Regions from separate parts of the Sporosarcina sp. P19 genome, predicted to be linked through region 2. Evidence: riboswitches for the same ligand, from Rfam matches in the RefSeq annotation. Region 2 holds a riboswitch; the other holds the start of a gene.

Region 1 (10,008 bases), on a different contig from region 2:
ACGAATGAAAATTGGCAGGATGTTGCCTATTTATCCGTACACGAAAACCAAAAGAACTTTATTGAAAGCAATTCATTTTCACTAGCACAATCTCAATTCGAACCAGAATGGAAGTCCATTGGATTATATGATGGAGAGGAATTAGTCGGCTATGCTATGCATGGACGTGAAGCAGATGGCAACGTATGGCTTGATCGCTTTATGATAGATCAGCATCACCAAGGCAAAGGTTATGCTAGCAGATTTCTTAAACTTCTACTTACGAGAATGGAAGAAAAGTATCAATGCAACAAGATATATTTAAGTATTTATCCAAGTAATAAAGCCGCACAGCATTTATATGAAAAATTCGGTTTTAAGTTAAATGGTAAAATTGATGATGTAGGTGAATTCCCTTGTCTCATCATGGAACTTGATCTTCAAAGGAGCCCTGTGCAATGAGTTCTTCTTCACCCAAGTTCAATAAATTGGATACTGAGCCAGTAGGACGTATCTTTTTACGTTATTTAATACCGTCAACTGTCGGTATGTTGCTGATGGCAATCAATATTGTGGCGGATGGTATCATGGTCGGTAATCGATTGGGTGCAGAAGCATTGGCGGGAGTCGGAATTTCGGCTCCCGTTTATACCATATTTTTTGCTATTTCCTTATGGATTGGTATAGGTGCCGCCACAAAATACTCGATGGCAATGGGTGCTAAAGATGTGCTTAAAGCTCGTTCGATTTTCACACATGCAATCATTTCCATTTTCTTATTCACCATTATATTAGGCTTAACCGCCTTTATTTTTAGGGATTCGCTAGCATACGCACTTGGAGCGAATACCACTACATTTCCATATGTATCGCAATATTTATTTGTGATATTACTGTTTGGCTTTATCTTTACTATAGAAAACACATTTAGTATTTTCGTACGTAACGATGGTGCACCGAACCTTTCGATGGCTGGGTTAATTGTGACGTCGGTCGTCAACATCATCTTGAATTATGTGTTCTTATTCATTTTGGATTACGGTGTTGCCGGTGCTGCAACCGCTACAATTATTGCATCCTTTATGGGCATGTTAGTACTACTCGCCCACTTCTTTAAGAAAAACAATAACTTAAAATTGATTCGCTTAAAGTTCAATAAAAAGCTGTTCCTAGCCATTCTTTTCATCGGATTTCCGAGCTTCCTTTCCGAGTTGGGAATTTCCTTCTTTACCATTACACATAATATTGCGTTCGAACGGATGGCCGGTACAGAAGGTGTTGCGGCATTCTCTATTTTAAACTATGTGCACAGTGTCATGCTTATGCTATTCCTCGGGATGGGTGGTGCCATTCAGCCGCTGATCAGTTATTATCAAGGCTCTGGTAACCGTATAAGGATGAAGGAAACCGTTAAAAAGGCCACTCTCACAGTGGTCATCGCGGGTGCTGTGTTCTTCCTTGTCGGACAGTTTGCAGCAGGCCCTATCGTGTCTATTTTCGGAGACTTCACACAAGCCGTCAGGGATTTGGCTACTACTGGAATTAATCTATTCTTCTTTGCCTATTTGTTCACAGGTACGAATTTTGTCATGATGACTTATTATCAATCTGTCGGCAATGTACGGATGGCCACTTGGATCACCGCTTCACGTGAAATCATCGTCATGTTGATTTTCTTGATGATCTTGCCACGCATCTTCGGATTGAATGGTATTTGGTTATCCATTCCCGCTTCTGAGCTTGTCGTATTTATTGGCGTGTATTTATATCAAAGGAACGCTACTCGACATTCGTTAATCGGCTAGGCGTTGGTCTATAGAACAGTACAGAAACATAAATCATTGTTCTAAGCAGCGCGTTCCATAGAATTAGTGTGAGTACGTGTTGTAGTAGAGAATGTTGCACTATTTTTGTTCCTTTCATCAATAAGAGTGCTATACTGAAAGAGCAACTGAATATCGTGTTAGAGATAGGTGCGTTTATTTTTCTTAAACGCTTAAAAGGGAAATCGGTGAAAAGCCGATGCTGTCCCGCAACTGTGAGTTGGAGTATAATTCGTTACCACTGTTTCACCGTGAGGGAAATGGGAAGGTGAATTATACGTTGAAGACGAGCCAGGAGACCTGCCTAGATCAGTACACACCAATACCCTACGCGGATAGGAGGTGTCAAGTGCGGCTTATGAAAAATTACACACAAGCCGACGTACGAAAAAACGGAATCAGGACATTCATTAGGTGGCTTCGATATAGTTTCTATCGATCCAGCATATGTGTATTTCCTGCCGAACCGTTTAATTCGTCACGGCTTCCCACTTAACATTCTTCCAGGTATTTACCGGAAGGATGTTTTTTATGTCAACGAATCCATACAAACACGATGAGGAGAATGAATTATGCACAATCAAACAATTGATGATTTTACAAACTTATTAAAGGACACATTGATGTCGGATCGAGTGAGCACTCACTCTACTCCCCTTCCTATACTAGTGGAAAATGTAAAGAAACAAATTGCTGAAGACACTTCAAATGACTCTGCAGAAAAAAGCAAACAACTAGCTAATTTAGATAAAGCATATCAAATCGTAGTTGCTGAATTAGTAGGTAGTAACTAATTCGTAATAAAACACCCCTGACCTTAATGTGTCAGGGGTGTTACTATGTTATAAAGAATCTTTAATCACACGCTTATAATTCAATACGGAAAGCAAGCCAAATATAGAATAAAGCGCTGTGTATATGAACATCACAATAATCGTGGGCGCCAGCATTTCAGTACCGAATAAGAACCAGCCGGATTTCACCGCGAAATAGCTGTGGAAGAGACCGACGACTAACGGAATACCGAAATTAAATAACTGCTTTCGTTGAACCCCTTTTAGCAAATCTGTTTGTGTATAGCCCAGTTTACGAAGAATAGTGTAGTTCGATTTTTCATCTTCACTTTCGTCCATTTGTTTAAAGTATAAGATACAGCCAGAAGTGACAAGGAAAGCGAGGCCGAGGAATCCCACGATGAACATGATCATGCCTGCACCTTGCATTTGTTTCGTTCTTTCCTCAAACTTCGATTCATGTCCTGCCCAGTCGTTTATTCCCAACACATTAAATATATCATTCGCTTTTTCTAGATCATTCTCATTCTCGATATCCACTCCATGATATTCCGTAAATTCGGATTCTACGGAAGGATCTATATCTACATTCATCTGCTGGAACACTTGATCATCCACTACCGCGACTACAAAACCATAGGTTACACGTATGGGCAAAACAACTACCCTTTCTGTCCCTTCCAGTGTTAGATCATACTCATGCTCTTTGCCTTGGAAAACGACTTGCTGATCTTCTTTGAATTTCATGAAGTTTTCCGTTAAATTATCAGAGTTGACGAAGAGCACTTCCTTTTCTGCTACGTCTATCTCCGGTAATCCTTTATCACTAATAACGATCATTTCTGTATCGGTATAACTTATATCTTGACTATCCCCACCGGCAATAGATAGTACTCTCGATAAATCAACAGGTGTATTCAATAGATCGATAGCTGTCTCTGTATAGGCAATGCTTTCACTTTCAAGCGCCTGTGTAAATTCCATTGCACGCGTAGTATCAGGAATAGTAAAGTCGGCCGGAATAGTTCGCTCTACTGACTTCTCTACTGAGTAATACGAAATATAACTTAAAGAAAGTAATGCAATGGATAGCGCAGATACCGATGTAATAATCATTAATAGAAGAGAATTCGATTTCATTCGAAACATAATTGAAGAGAGAGACAGCACATCGTTAACGTTCAGATATCCTCCTTTACGTTTACGAATCAGGTTAAAGATAAAGCTAACGGAGCCTTTATAGAACAAATACGTTCCCATGACGACAGAAGCTAGTATGATGATCATCACCAGAAATAGCTGTTCGCCTAGGAACACACTACTGAATAATCGAGATGATAAATAATAGCCGAATACAATGAGTAGAATACCGAACACACCGACAACCGCCTGGAATACTGTCATCTTTTTGACCCGCTGTTGCGTTACGGTGGTTACACGGAACAAAGATAATATACTTTGTCGTTTAATGAATAGCGCATTCATGATCAAAATCAATACAAAGATTACTGCAAATACGATCAGCGTTTGAAGTAATGCTGCTGAAGAGAAACGTAAAGTTGCAACATCCGTTACACCAGTGACCTTAAATAGAATGAGCATGAGTAATCGTGACATGGAAAATCCTAAGAGTATCCCTATAACGAGAGAGCCGATATATAACACGAAATTCTCTACACTTAAAATACGGAAAACGGTTCCTTTCGTCATCCCGATCAATTGGAATAATCCAATCTCCTTACTGCGTCGTTTAATGAATAGATTGTTAGCATATAGCAAGAATACAGACACGATAACAATTAGAAAAACTGAACCTGTTTTAATAGCTGCAGCACCTTTCACTCCTCCTGTTGCATCGTCCAATGCTGGATCAAATTGCAGAGTTACAAATGAAAAGTACAAGCCCACGCTAAAAACCAAAGCAAAGATATACACATAATAATGTTTAAGGTTTTTCTTGATATTGCGGAAAATCAGCTGATTAAGCGTCATGTTGCACACCACCCAACACACCTTGCGTTTTGATGATGTCATTAAAAAATTCGTTACGCGTTTGGTCTCCTTTATTCAGTTGCGTGTAGATTTGTCCATCTTTGATGAACACTACACGCTCACTAAAACTTGCGGCGAGAGGATCATGAGTAACCATGACGATAGAAGCATTTCTCTTCATATTGAGATCACTTAGTTTGTTCAACAAATCGGATGCCGCTCTTGAATCAAGAGCACCAGTTGGTTCATCCGCAAAAATGATGCTTGGATCATGGATAAATGCTCGTGCGGCAGACGTTCTTTGCTTTTGACCACCTGAAATTTCATTTGGATATTTAGTAGCAATTTCGGAAATACCCAATTCCTCCGCCACTGCAAGAAATTTTTCATTGGCTAGTTTTCTTGATACTTTCTGCACCGATAGTGGAAGCAGTATGTTTTCTTTTACTGTTAACGTATCGAGTAAGTTATAGTCCTGAAAGATGAAGCCCAAATGACGTTTTCGGAATTCCGCCATTTGCTTTTCTTTCATATCGTTGAGGTTCTGCCCTTCTATGCTGATCGTTCCCTGGCTAACGCGATCAATGGATGAAAGGACGTTCAGGAGAGTTGTTTTGCCCGATCCCGATGCCCCCATGATGCTGACGAATTCACCTTTTTGTACTTCAAGGTCCAACGCGCGTAACACTTCCTGTTTATTAAATTTATTGCCATATATTTTATAGATTTTCGTTGCTTGTAAAATTACCATATCCATCACTCCTTGTGTATTCTATCTTAATCAATGTTCAAATTTTTCTCCTGTCTTTGATATGACAATTAGAAAAAGCATGTGACGATACTGTCACATGCTTTTACAGACGCGCTATACGTATCATTTCGTTTTCTTTTGCAAAGATCAAAGAGAACCGCGTACCTTTTCCTACTGTTGACTCTACTTTAATCGTAATCAAGAGAGATTCTGCTACTTGTTTTGCTAAGTACAGCCCCATTCCTGTAGCCGCATGATTTTGATGGTTTGCTGTTCCAGTGAAGCCCTTATCGAATATACGAGATAAGTCCCTCAGAGCAATACCCTGCCCAAAATCTTCGATCGATAACGTGGTGATACCACCCTTGCTAGTACACCGGATACGTATGTCCGAATCCTCACTGTATTTCACCGCATTCGTCAGCAATTGCCTTAGAATGAAGCCAAGCCATTTTGCATCGGTCAATACTTTTTCTGCTTCCAATGATACATTAAAACCAATCCGCTTTTGCATACACCATTGCTTTAACGATTTTATCTCCTGAAATAACAACTTTTGTACATCGACCTTTTCAATATATAAATCATTCTGGATAAATGGGATACGCTTTTGATGTAGTTGCTGGTCGAGTAACAAATGGATGCGAAGCCACTCGAACATCAACTGTGATCGAAGCACAGGATCTTCCGTTCGTTCGATCATTAATTGCAGCGTTGTCAGTGGTGTTTTCACTTCATGTATCCAATTCAACATGTCATCTTTCTCTTGCTCTAAACTGATTTGCAATTCATCCAATCGTTTTTTAAACACGTGTATTTGTCCGGAAATTCTTTCCGAAGAAATGGCTTCGAAAGGACTGGTAGCTTCAGGTATTGCAGTAAGATCAAATGACGGTTCTACTGTTTCTAAGCATTTATAAAATCTCGTTTCTTTTCCATAACGCATAACAATAAATATAACGAAAGACAAACAGGATATGAATGTTATATAGACAGTAGACAAGAATGGAATACTCGTGTCCAAGTAACCCATTGCTAGAACGAGTAGTTGCAAGAAGATGAAGAACAGTACCCAACTCACACGTTCTTTTAGAAATATTCGTATCATAATTGCTTTTCCTTCGCCATATACCCTTGCCCCACTTTTGTTTCGATTACATCTACCAAACCGATCTCTGCGATCCGTTTACGTAAACGGTTGACATTGACCGTCAGCGTATTATCGCTGACAAATCGTTCATCATCCCAAAGGCTTGTGATGATTTCTTCTCTTGATACAATTTCATTCTTTCTCTCTATTAATACTTTTAAGATGTAAATTTCGTTTTTCGTCAACTCAATAGTCCCGTTCTCATTGGTAAGCGTACCTTTGACAAAATCTACAGCGGCTTCACACCACGTTTTCATTTCCAAAGTCTGATCGATACTATAGTTATACACACGGCGTAAAACCGCTTGAATCTTTGCGATCAATACGTCAAAGTGAAACGGCTTTTGAACGAAATCATCGGCTCCGAGTTGCATCGACATCACCATGTCAGTCGGATGATCCCGCGAAGACAGAAAAATAATTGGGACATTCGAATGTGTTCGAATCATCCGACACCAATGGAATCCATCGAACTTTGGTAATTGAATATCTATAATTACAAGATCAGGTTTGATTTCGGTGAATTCTTGCAGTACATTTCCAAAATCTCCGATCCCCGCCACTGAGTAAGACCATTGCGTTAACCGTTCTTTTATTTCCTCAAATAATGTTTGATCATCTTCGATTAGCATAATTGTAAACAATGAACTCACCACACTTTTCTTCGTTGCTATTAGTTTATCCTATAAACAGTCAGAATCAAAACAGCGCGCAAGTGAAAGCAGATTCACTTGCGCGCTATTTTGATTTCTATTTCAAATAAAATAAGCCACCATTTACAACATCCACTGAAATCCGTGGCTTAAAACGTTCTTCCATTGCCTGCTTCTCCATCTCATAACACTCAGGTTTAGGTTCTTGTCCTTCATAGAAATAATCTAGTACCGCCTGGTCTTTCCTCCATCTCTTTTCTGCTTCCTCCACCCACGTTAGATCTTCACCTTCAATTACTTGTGTGATCACAGCATCTAATCGATCAAGCGCGCGGACAGGTGTGATGATATAAGGTAAATGAAATACCTGTTCAGACGATTGGTCCGATAAATCCAGCATACTAATAGTTTCCTGGAACTCTTTGACGACTGCCCCCGTCATCAAATTGATACCTACTGAATACAACATCTCCTTCGTTTGATGACTGGTGAATGACACTTTATAATTTACACCAACCCATGGAGTCAGAACCACTTGGTTGTTAGTACCCACTATACGCTCATACATTTTCACAAACTGTCCCATTTCTTTCGTTACTTGAAATAATTGATGCAGACGCGGTGACCCAAGGTGGATTACTTCCCCTCTCATCCCATTATGCAACTGCTGCATATCTGTAATTAGCGTTAACTGTGCCGGATTCGGTATCTCATTGACGCTCTCTATATACCTCCAATAAAAAGGGCGGTTCATGATTCTTTTATCCATATCGATGGTTAGTTGCACGGTTAGATAATGTTCATTTCCATGAAGTATTTCACAGTCATTCTCCTTGAAGAATCTGTGAAGGTACGTATGGATCTCTGTCGAATGCATAAATTCTCCTCCTTCACACAGACCGTTCTTTCATTTCCAAAATATCATCTAGTTCGCCTACTACTTGTTCAAATGTCTCAATCTTTCCTTGCAGCACTTTCATCACATGATCATCAATCGTTTCTTTCACGGCAAGATTATAAATCTGTACGTCGTGTTCTTGTCCCAACCGATGAACACGTCCAATCCGCTGTTCCAATTTCATTGGATTCCAAGGGAGGTCGTAATTGATGACGTGATGGCAAAATTGCAAGTTAATTCCCTCTGCTCCAGATTCTGTTGCGATCAGCACTTGTGCTTGTTGCTTAAACAAATGCTTAATCCATTCACGGCTACTTTTGCTTAGCTTTCCATTGAAAATGACATTCGATATGCCATTCGCATACAGATAATCACTTAGATACAACTGTGTCATCCGATACTCAGTAAAAATAATTACTTTTTCATTCGCTTGTATGATCAGTTCCGTGGCCTTTTTTGCTTTTGAATGAATTGATAATTTCTCTAGTTGTCCAATGACTTCTTCCACATGTGTAATTTCTTCAACTCGCTTACATTCTGGCAATAAATTCCTCAATGTACCGATTGTTGCCTCGGGGCTGCTGCACATTTCCCTTTGTAAAGTCATCGTGGAAAATGCACCTGAAAATACCGAAGATATATGTTTTAGATTGGATATAGCTGTGTATACTTGTCTTTCATGGTCCGTGAAAGTGATAGGAATTGTATGAACTTTCCGTGTGGACCATTCCACACCCGTGTCCTGTCGCCTGTTTCGTACCATAACTTGGCTGACTAGTTCTTTTAAATAACTATCACGTTCTTCATCACGATTTTTAGCGGAAAACACTGAAGAAAATTCATCATAGTTTCCTAAATGACCTTGTTTAAGTAACGTCACTAAATAAAACAATTCAAACGTATCATTTTGAATCGGCGTGGCTGTAAGTAATAAACAGAATTTCTTCTTCAAACTTTGTACAAATTCATAACTAATTGTCTGATGGTTTTTCAACTTATGCGCTTCATCTACAATAATCAAATCATAGTCTTGAGCATAGATTTTCTCTTTATGCGGACTGCGTTTGGCTGTGTCCATACTCATGACTACTACATCGACATAGTCAAGCTCATAATTCTTTTTGTACAGCAGCGCAGGGATATGGAATTTTGTATACAACTCTTCCACCCATTGATTAACGAGAGAAGCTGGTACTAAAATTAGCACTTTTTTCACAAGCCCTCGCAGCAAGTATTCTTTAATGATCAGACCTGCTTCAATGGTCTTACCGAGCCCTACTTCATCCGCTAAAATCGCTTTACCATTCATCTGTTCAATCACTCGTTCAGCCGCTTCTATCTGATGGGGTAACGGTTTTATGTTTGGTAAGTAAGCAAGTGACTGCAATCCAGTGAAATTCGTTATTAAATTATTTTTTGCGATGGTATAGCTCAAGTTATACAGCACCGAATTATTCCATGGTTCATGGTTTTCAAGTCGTTGAATAAACCCTTCTTTCCAAGAAGACGATCTTTCAATTAGCATTCCAATCACCTCAACTAGCTTGTATGTTTTGATTAGAATACCCAGAAAACATCATATTATGATAAACAAAAAAGACCCTTCGCATATGAAGGGTTTAAGGTAATGCATCTATTAAATTTCAAAAGCGATAAAGCTTCCTTCGTCATCAAAGTTGGTTACATGAAGTACACGGTCTGAGAATGATTCTGCGACGGCCGTATCTTTCCCTATTGCTAGGGTGAGTACATTAAACTCTTTTTGTTTTTTCTTCTCATTGAATTCTGTTAGGAAACTCTCGCTCATTTCATCTTCTCCATCACTAACAAAAATGACATCTGCATGTTTGAAAGTACTGTCTTCTATTACTTCAAGGGCTCCTTGCAGTGACAGTGTAAAGTCTGTTCCCCCACCCAAATATGTTCTAGCAAGTCGTGCAAGTTCATTTGAAGTGATCTTGCCTTTAA
Region 2 (10,008 bases):
AGTAATTTCCCCTGCTTTTGTTCTAAACATCCCAAACGCGAAACGCAAGGTGTACCTTCTTCGTATCCTTCATACATTTCATTCGCGAGCCACGTAGTGAGGCAATCCCATAAAACGAGATCGCCTGGCTTTAGAAACGGCATCACTTCATGGAGGTTTTTCGGTTGCTCGATTGTGTGCCAATTCGCATGTCGACGATCTTCTTTATGTTGATCAATCCGTTGCTTCATCTCTTCATCGGCTGCTACACCGGATGCGATATAGACATGGCGACCTGCTGGTTGATTCGTAAGCAGACGTTCTGCATAAGCACTTTTCCCACTGCGTGCACCGCCACTGATGAATGTTATTGTTGCTTGAACCATTGATCCATCGCCTCCCGCAGTGTATCCATCATCGGTTTGGACTTCATGCCAATCCGTAACCAGTGCCCGTCCATCCCGCGGAAGTTTTCAGAGTGACGCAGGACGATGCCTTGTTTCAATAAATCTGTATACAGCTTCTTCGTATCTTGCAGAGGCTTCATGACGAGATAATTTGCCGAAGAATCGAGTACTTCACAGCCTTGCGAGCGCAAGAACTGCGCCATCTTTAAGCGCTCCGTTTGTGCATGCAAAATCGCCTGTTGACGATACGCTTCTTCCTGCAGACATAACACCCCGATTTCAGCAGCGAGTCCGTTAACATGCCAGTGGGAAGCTCGTTGTTTAAGCGTTTTGATTCGTTCAGGGTGAGCGATTATATACCCGAGACGGATACCAGGTATCGCGTACATTTTCGTCATCGAGCGCACAATTAACAAGTTCGGATAGTTCGCGACTTGGGGAATAAAGGACTTTGATTCATCGACAAAATCGATGAACGCTTCGTCTAGCACAACATCTGTTGAACTATTTTTAGCAGCTTCTATAATTGTTAGTAGCTCATTTTTTGAAGGCAACAAGCCTGTCGGATTATTAGGTGTGCAAATATACAGCGCATCCGCTTCAGGTAATGCTTCTAGAATTTGGCGCATAGGTAATTGAAAACCTTCTGCTTCACTAGCTTGAAGCGATACGACCTCTGCGCCGTTCACTTCAAGCGTCGCGCGATATTCAGAAAACGTTGGGTCAATTAAGAGGACGCGTTTCCCTCGGTAGCTCCCTGCCAATAGAGATAGTATTTCTGCCGCACCGTTGCCGACAAGTACCTGTTGTTCGTCTACTTGATGAAAGAGCGAAACTGCCGAACGAAATGGCTGACCGTCTGGATCGGGATAGCTGTTGAGCGTCGAAATCAACGTAGGCCATGCTTCCACTACGGACGGTGGAGGTCCTGCCGGATTACAGTTTTCACTGAAATCGAGCACTTCATCAGGCAATGGAATATTCATTGATACATATAGTCGTTTGCTGTTTGCACCGTGTTCAGGCAATCGCATAGAAAATCCCTCCTAATACTGTGCCTAGTGACCAGAAAGTCCAAGACACGACTTGCATTTGGTACGTAGCGGAATGAATATGGTCTTTATTCGCAATGACTGCTGGACCAAGTACCGCTCGTTCCGATACTACTCCGCGATATGTACTGCTGCCGCCTAACTGGATATTAAGTTGCCAAGCCGTTGCTGCTTCGAGATAGCCGCTATTCGGACTCATATGCTTTTTGGCATCGCCTAACCAGCCGCTAATCCGCTTTTTTAATGAATGTCCACCTTTATTCGGAGTGAACAATAGAATCAGCAATCCTGTAATTCTTGAAGGTATCCAGTTAAAGAGATCATCCATACGAGCCGAAACTTTTCCGAATTCACGATAACGCTCATCTTTGTACCCGACCATAGAATCGAGTGTATTGACCGCTTTATACAACCACAAACCTGGTGCTCCGAGCAAGAATGCCCAAAATAATGGAGCTGTGATTCCGTCAGACGTATTTTCTGAAACCGTTTCAATCGTAGCGCGGGATATCGCACTTTCATCGAGCTTCTTCGTATCTCTGCCGACAATCCAACTGAGTTTCTCACGTGCTTCGTTCATCTCTCCTGACTTCAATGGCTCATAGACTAACAAAGCCGCATCACGCAAACTCTTTTGCGCAAGTCCCGCCGCAATGAGTAGCGCTTCGATCGCGATGCCCGCTACTAGATGCAGACGATACGCGATACTAACGAGCCAGATGACGAGAAAAAACGTTGTCATGCAAATAACTACCCATAAAATCGCACCTTTTACTGTCCGCATACGGCCTTTATTCATTAGCTTAGTCAAATTACTAATCGTCGTACCTAGCCATTTGACTGGATGGGGCCAGTTAGGCGGATCACCAATGAGCCGGTCGAGCACCATGCCGATCGCGATCGCTATGAAATGTGCGGGAATCATGTGTACTCACCTACTGCTAATCGATACGAATGAATAGCCCGTACCGTACAGTCATAGACTCCTTTACCGATCAACTTTCCGAGTTGCGTGATCGGTCCGGCATATGGCAAGTATTCTCCTTGCTGTGTCGATGCGATCAACAAGCTGTCTGTCGAAGTACCTGTAGCGACCGTGCCGGATTCAAGATCCTTTACTTGCTCATCCTGCAGTGCTTTCACTTTCGCTTCTGTTGCAGTAATCAATGCTTGGACGAAAGCTTCTTCACTTAATTCGCCGTTAATGAATACCCATGTGTTGATCGTCCCGATGTAAGGAATATCTTCACGTTGCCAGGACTTCGAAACGTCCACTGCGTTTCCGACACCTGCTGTCACCGCCACGACAATCGAGCCAAATTCTCCTTCGTACTCTTCTACTTCAACGTGCTCAGGACTAACGGCAGTCATCATCGCGACTGTATCTGTCAGATGATAACCAAGAGCTCGCAAGTATTCCGTATTCTCGCGTTGGACATCATCGATCATATAATCCGCACGCACACCTCGATTGACGAACGTCCGATACCAACCAAGTCCTGCATTATGGACAGCGGAAGAAATCGTCTTCAACGGTTGGCTTGATTGCAACAAGACATGATCTTCTTGAATCATTACGTCCGCTTTCTTTACACAAAACTGTTCTACCTTTTCTTGCAAGTTCGGCAATAGCGTCATTTGAGGCTTTGGCATTTCAGGATGGGGTTGCGTTTTGACACGCGCATTGTACACATGATGAATCTCTGACTCGAGTACAACGTCTTGCGGTACACCCATTGATGCTACTTCCCCGTTCTTCAACAGCAGCAGGCGATCGCAATAAAGAGCGGCCAGATTGATGTCGTGAAATACTGAAATGACCGTGATCCCCTTCTGTCTCGCTTGATTGCGGATCGTATCGAGCAATTGCTGCTGATGCGCAATGTCTAGATGATTCGTTGGTTCATCCAATAATAAAATAGGTGCTTGCTGGGCGAGTGCTTGCGCAACGAATACGCGTTGTTGCTCGCCTCCAGATAATAATTCAATGGCGGTATTTTCATATCGCGTGACACCTGTATGGTTCATCGCTTCCTGCACCGCTTGCTCGTCCAGCTCCGACCAGCTCGAGAAAATCCCTGACTGATACGGATAACGACCGAGAGCGACGGTGTCTTTCACGCTATGGGAAAAAGCATGGGCATGAAGCTGTGGCAAGACGGCTACTTGCTGCGCGAATTGCTTTTGGCTATATGCGCCAGAAGGTTTTCCTGCAATCATTACCTTGCCGCTTTGTTTCGGCAAAATACCCGAAATGATTTTCAGTAAGGTTGACTTTCCGCTACCATTCGGCCCTAAAATCCCAAGAACTTCTCCTTTTTCCACGTGGAACGACACATTTCGCACAATCGGTTCTTTGCCGTAGCCTCCTGATAAGTTCTCCACTTGCAACATCTTCACATCGCTCCTTTTCTACGTTGTTTGTAAAAGATGTAAGCAAACACCGGAGCGCCAATGAATGCTGTAATGACGCCGACCGGTAATTCAGCCGGCGAAATAACCGTTCGTGCGACGAGATCGCAAATGATTAATAATGAGGCACCGTTGAATAATGATAACGGCAACACGTGACGGTGATCAGAGCCCCATAGCATACGTGTCATATGAGGGACAACTAGGCCCACGAAGCCGATTGTCCCAGACACAGCAACAGCAGAACCGGTTAATACCGAACCGCCAAGCAAAATCATTAATTTACGCTGTTTGACATTGACCCCAAGATGATGCGCGCGTTCTTCACCGAATAATAAAGCGTTCAATTCGCGACGATTGAGCCACAGCATGAATGAGCCGATGATGAAAAACGGCAGTACCATTAGAATATAATTCCATCCGCGCATGGATACGCTACCAAGCAGCCAACCCACGATCTGACGGAGTTCTTCTTGCGTTAACGCGATCATCAGCGACAGCACGGAGCCAAGAAACGAACCGAAAATAATGCCTGTCAAAATAATCGTTTCCATTTTCATTGATCGATCGACGAGACGGGCAAAACCGATCACTAGAAACATCGTCACTGCAGCACCGACCATACTAAATACAGGTAAGGTGAATGCGCCAAGAACCGGTAGAGAAATACCAAAAAAGAGTGTGATCACGGCGCCGACAGAGGCACCGGATGACACTCCGAGGGTGTAAGGATCAGCTAATGGGTTTTTCAACAGCCCTTGGAAAGCGGCTCCTGAAATAGCCAGTGAGGCACCGACGATTCCCGCCAGCAACACACGAGGCATACGGATCTTCCACAAAATATTACTTGCGGTCGCGTCCGATTGATTCCATAGCGTCTCTATTGGTATTTTCACTGTACCGATCGATACGCCGAGCCAGATTGCCACAAGCAACGTGGCAATCGACACGACATAGGCGAGAGCGGTTTTATTCACCGAATACCTCAGGATAGACTGCTTTTGCAAACAATTCTAATCCGTCAGCTAAACGTGGACCTGTACGGCTTGTAATATCTTCATCCAATTGAATGACTTGATCTTCTTTGATCGCAGTAACCGCATCGAACCCGTCACGAGTTTTAATGTTTTCTACGACGTTTGGAATATAACTATACATAGCCAAAATTACATCCGGATTTTCATCTACAATCTTTTCAGGACTGATCATAATCCAGCCCTCTTCTGTCACGATGTTTTCAGCGTTTATCATATCTAAAAATTGCTGTGGGAATGTTCCCTTTCCTGGCGTATAAATTTCAGGTGCATCGGAGTTTTCAACAAACACGCGCTTCTTGTCTGTAATGTCTGCTGCTTTCTTTTCAATATCCGCAACTTTTGTTTTCATATCTTCGACGATTTGATTCGCTTCCACATTTTTGTCCATGACTGCACCAATCAGTTCAATTGTTTCATATGTCTCGTCAAATGTCTCAGCATTTGGTACGACGATCACAGGGATGCCTGCGTCACGAATTTGATTCAATCCTTCTTCACTTGAACCCATCATCATTTCATGTGCAAATACTGCTTCCGGCTCCAATGAAATGACTTTTTCCACGTTGACCGTAAAGTCCCCTACTGTATCAAGCTCCGTTACTTCCTTAGGGTAGTCATCGTTTTCTGTTACTGCAATGACTTGATCTCCTGCATCAATACCGAATAAAATTTCCGTATTGCTTGGAACTAATGAAATTACAGTTTCCGGCGCTTGTTCAAATGTAAGTTCTTTGCCAGCCGCGTCTGTCAGGGTGTATGGATAACTCGTTGTATCCGTCGATTGTTGTTCTGTGTTCGTTTCTTCGCCAGCTTGTTTTTCATCTGCTGGTGTTTCTTCTTTTTTACTGTCACTTCCGCATGCTGCGAGTAGTAGTACCGCAAGCATTGCCGTCAGCATCAGTTGCCAAAACTTCTTCATGTGTGTTCCTCCTTTAATATGTGTGTTGCATTACGCAAGCCGCAGACATGAAAAAAACCTTCGATAGTTCGAAGGATTAGGCGGGATGAAATCAATACGTGATTTCTTCCACTGTACCTATCCTCGTAGGTTGCTGCGGAACTTCATTTTCTAAAAAGGCAGGTGACCTGGCTTGTGCATGGCACATACAGTGGCGGGACCGCATCGGATTTGAACCGATTTCGCTTTTCATCTCAAGTTTTGAGAACCTTTTTAGAAGATATGTAATTATGACTTATTATAGCGATAATAGCGTTGGTTGTACAGGGGATAGGAGGAGATTGAGTGGGGCATGGGAGTGAGGCTCCAGCAGGGGGACGCTTTCCTGAGGGGCCGCGATGAGCCAACCAGTTCGTTGCACTCTCTTTGGTTGTCTCATCTGTCGACCTGATCCTCTGGGAGTCGCCCCCTGCTTCCGCCTCACTCCCTACTTTTCGTTGTGTTGGCAGGTTGAACCGCTTTTAAGTTGTTGATGTGTCTAGCGTCATTGGAACTTTTTAAACCAAAGAATTACGAAGCGAAACTTTGCCTTTTCCTCCCGACCTCACAACATAATCACCCGTAAGCTCTTGAACTTCATTCTCTAACTCAAGAAAGAAACACTAGTGAAGCGAAGTGAGAGCCGTTACGGAGGACGGCTTTTGCGAGTAAAAGCGAAGCGTTAGGAGCACATCTTTGTACTTGAGGCGGCGACCCGGGGAGGATATCAGGTGAGACCCCTCCCGAACGCGTCCGCCTGGAACGCAGCGAAACGTTGCTTTCCCCTTTCCCATTCACAAAGAAAAGGCCAAGCAGTCGATCTGCTTGGCCTTTTTTGATATATTACATTCTTTCAGGTGCTTGCACGCCAACTAATTTCAACGCGTTCGCAATCGTCGTTTTAGTCGCTGTAATCAAAGCCAAACGTGCTTCGGAAAGATCTTTATTTTCCGGATCAAGCACCTTGTTAGCGTTGTAGAAACTATGGAATGTAGCTGCTAGTTCCTGGATATATGTTGTTACACGATGCGGTGCGCGCATGCGTGCCGAGTCGCTGATTAGTTTCGGGAAGTCTCCGAGCTTCTTCAGTAGCTCTAGCTCTTTTTCATCTTGCAATAACGTGACGTTCTCTGTTGACGCTTCTACGTTCTGTTCTTTTGCCTGACGTAGAATCGAGCAAATACGTGCGTGTGCATATTGTGCGTAATAGACAGGGTTTTCATTGGATTTGGATACTGCCAAATCTAGATCGAAGTCCATTTGTGCATCGCCTGAGCGCATCGCAAAGAAATAACGTACAGCGTCTAAGCCGACTTCTTCTACGAGTTCACGCAGTGTGACTGCTTTGCCTGTCCGCTTGCTCATCTTGAATTTTTCTCCGTCTTTATAGAGCTGAACCATTTGCGCCACTTCTACTTCGAGCGTATCGCGGTCATAGCCAAGTGCTTGGATTGCCGCTTTCATACGTGGAATATATCCGTGGTGGTCTGCTCCCCAAATATTGATGAGTTTATCGAATCCGCGACTCAATTTGTCTTGGTGATACGCGATGTCCGGTGTTAAGTATGTGAATGAACCGTCTTGTTTGATTAGTACACGGTCTTTGTCGTCACCAAATGTAGTGGAGCGGAACCAAGTGGCACCGTCTTCTTCAAAGACATGGCCGTTTTCACGAAGTTTATTAAGTGCGACTTCAATCTTGCCGTTGTTATATAGGGACGTCTCTGAGAACCAGTTATCAAAATGAACGCGGAAGTCCGCCAAGTCTTTCTTCAGTTTATCCAGTTCGATATTCAAGCCGTGCTCACGGAAAAATGCCAGTCGCTCTTCTTCTGGAACATCGACATACTTGTCGCCGTATTGTTCGACCAGGCCTTTTGCGATCGTGATAATATCTGCACCACGATAGCCATCTTCAGGCATTTCTTTTTCCAATCCAAGCGCTTCGAAATAACGAACGTCTATAGATAACGCCAAGTTGTTTATTTGATTACCTGCATCGTTTATATAGTATTCGCGCGCTACGTCATAGCCTGCTTTATCGAGAATATTACATAATGAATCGCCTAGCGAAGCTCCGCGTGCGTGCCCTAAGTGCAAGTCGCCTGTTGGGTTCGCTGAGACGAATTCAACTTGAATTTTTTGTTGTTGTCCACTGTCGGAACGTCCGTAGTCAGCTCCTTGATCAAGGACGGTCTTCACGATATTTCCAAGGCTGTCTGTTTTCAAGCGAATATTGAGGAAGCCAGGTCCAGCGATTTCAATGGAGTCAATTGCTGTGTTCGTCGTATCGAGGTGCTCCAAAATACTTTCCGCGATTGCCCGTGGTGGCTTTTTTGCTAGTTTCGTCAACTGCATGGCGATATTCGCTGCATAGTCACCGTTCTCTTTACTTCTTGGTGATTCCAGTTTAATTTCCGGAATTTCTGCACCTTCTACTAATTGTGCTTTTTCAATCGCTTCGTGCAATGCTACTTTAATTTCATGTTGAATCTGCTCTACTGCATTCATTGTGTTACCTCCGAGTAGGTTATTGTCAAATGGTATTTCCCTAATAAACTTTCGTCTGAATGTAAGTCGTACGCTACTGTAAAGCGTCCTGGTACCCACTCCAGTTGATTGGTATGAACGGCTAAATCCATAACGGCAGGACCATTACCGTACGTACCGAAACGGACATCGTCCTGTCTGAAAGGCAATCGCATCTGTACGCCGCCCTTACGCATGATGAAGGCATCATCGGCATGTAATTTCACGGTCGTTCGGACTGATGGCATTCCTTCTGTTCGTTCTTCAAACAATAAGTAAGCCTGTCCTTTTTTCTCAATGAGTTCTCCAGTTGCCTGCATCGTATGCGTTTCTGCTTGCTGGTCTGGATGTTGAATAACGGAACGGAGCTGAACTTCCATTTTTGGCGCTTCCATTCGTTCACCGCCTTAAGTAAATAGATTCACTCATTATACACTTCTTCTGGCATTAGTTTCAATGTTACACATCTAAACTTTTCCTACGAACCGTTTAATCCGTCCATAACCGTACCATACTGTCAAAAGATACTGAATGGAACGGGATGTGATGCGCAATGAAACGTACCGATTATATAAAGTCTACAAATCGTAAAAAATGGAAAAAGATTGTATTATCTCTGTCGATCACGTCAATAGCCGCAATCCTAACTGTCTTAATCGCCCTTCGAATATATGCTCAAGTACTTGGTGCCCCTTCATTGAGCGTACCAAAGGCTTCCTTGTTCCTTGATCATAGTGGACATCAGATTGGAGATCATTTTTCACAACATCGACGTTATTGGATGAAGCTGTCTGATATGTCGCCTTATCTTTCGGATGCCTTCGTTGCAACGGAAGATAAGCAATTTTATTCGCATAATGGATTTGATTATAAACGGATTGCGGGTGCAGTTCTTAAGGATGTCAAAACGATGAGTAAGGCACAGGGAGCGAGTACGATTACTATGCAATATGCGCGAAATCTGTATTTGACGCACGAAAAGTCTTGGTCACGGAAACTCCATGAAGCGCTGTTTGCCTATCGACTGGAAATCTTCTATGACAAGGATACGATTTTGGAAGGTTATTTAAATACCGTCTACTTCGGTCACGGAATGTACGGAGTGGAAGCGGCGAGCCGGTTTTATTTCTCAAAAGCCGCGAAAGACCTGACATTAGAGGAAGCGGCTACGATTGCGGCGATCGCAAAAGGCCCTTCCATTTATTCACCACTTGATCATCCTGAAAATTCACGTGACCGTCAATTGCTCGTACTGAATCAAATGGAGCGCTATGACTATATTTCTACTGAACAGAAAGAACGAGCAATAGAAGAGGAAATTGTACTCAAGACAGATAGTTGGAAAGATATGAAGCAAGTGGCACCTTACTTTTTGGATGCTGCGTGGCAACAAGCAGAAGACATTCTCGCTTCGAAAGGTCGAGCACCAGCGGAAGGTGGCTGGCAAATCCGAACGACGCTGAATCAACAGCACCAGCAAGCGGCGGAACAAGCAATTAAACAAGCAATGCCTGAAAATGATCTGCAAGTTGGATTCATTTCAATGGCCGCAGATACAGGTTTTGTTACGTCGATGATAGGCGGTGTGGATTTTGGCGATAGCTCCTTCAACCGGGTGACTCAAGCGAAGCGTCAGCCAGGGTCTGCGATGAAGC

What was found. A riboswitch is a leader RNA that binds a small molecule or an ion and turns the genes downstream of it on or off. The one in region 2 is predicted to bind cobalamin.
Region 1: another riboswitch for cobalamin. It lies ahead of CSV74_RS09450 (hypothetical protein); the one in region 2 lies ahead of CSV74_RS12340 (ABC transporter substrate-binding protein).

The regions. Positions count from the first base shown of each region.
Region 1 covers NZ_PDYR01000007.1:91,467-101,474, reverse strand. The annotation lists gene CSV74_RS09460 (GNAT family N-acetyltransferase) at 1-441, shown strand, start outside; gene CSV74_RS09455 (MATE family efflux transporter) at 438-1,784, shown strand; cobalamin riboswitch at 1,934-2,124, shown strand; gene CSV74_RS09450 (hypothetical protein) at 2,375-2,596, shown strand; gene CSV74_RS09445 (ABC transporter permease) at 2,645-4,588, opposite strand; gene CSV74_RS09440 (ABC transporter ATP-binding protein) at 4,578-5,339, opposite strand; gene CSV74_RS09435 (sensor histidine kinase) at 5,443-6,447, opposite strand; gene CSV74_RS09430 (response regulator transcription factor) at 6,444-7,133, opposite strand; gene CSV74_RS09425 (YqhG family protein) at 7,240-8,019, opposite strand; gene CSV74_RS09420 (DEAD/DEAH box helicase) at 8,033-9,565, opposite strand; gene CSV74_RS09415 (vWA domain-containing protein) at 9,677-10,008, opposite strand, start outside.
Region 2 covers NZ_PDYR01000011.1:95,641-105,648, reverse strand. The annotation lists gene CSV74_RS12365 (bifunctional adenosylcobinamide kinase/adenosylcobinamide-phosphate guanylyltransferase) at 1-365, opposite strand, end outside; gene cobD (threonine-phosphate decarboxylase CobD) at 347-1,420, opposite strand; gene cbiB (adenosylcobinamide-phosphate synthase CbiB) at 1,407-2,360, opposite strand; gene CSV74_RS12350 (adenosylcobinamide amidohydrolase) at 2,360-3,832, opposite strand; gene CSV74_RS12345 (FecCD family ABC transporter permease) at 3,835-4,827, opposite strand; gene CSV74_RS12340 (ABC transporter substrate-binding protein) at 4,820-5,806, opposite strand; cobalamin riboswitch at 5,947-6,073, opposite strand; gene argS (arginine--tRNA ligase) at 6,668-8,335, opposite strand; gene CSV74_RS12330 (YwiB family protein) at 8,332-8,748, opposite strand; gene CSV74_RS12325 (transglycosylase domain-containing protein) at 8,907-10,008, shown strand, end outside.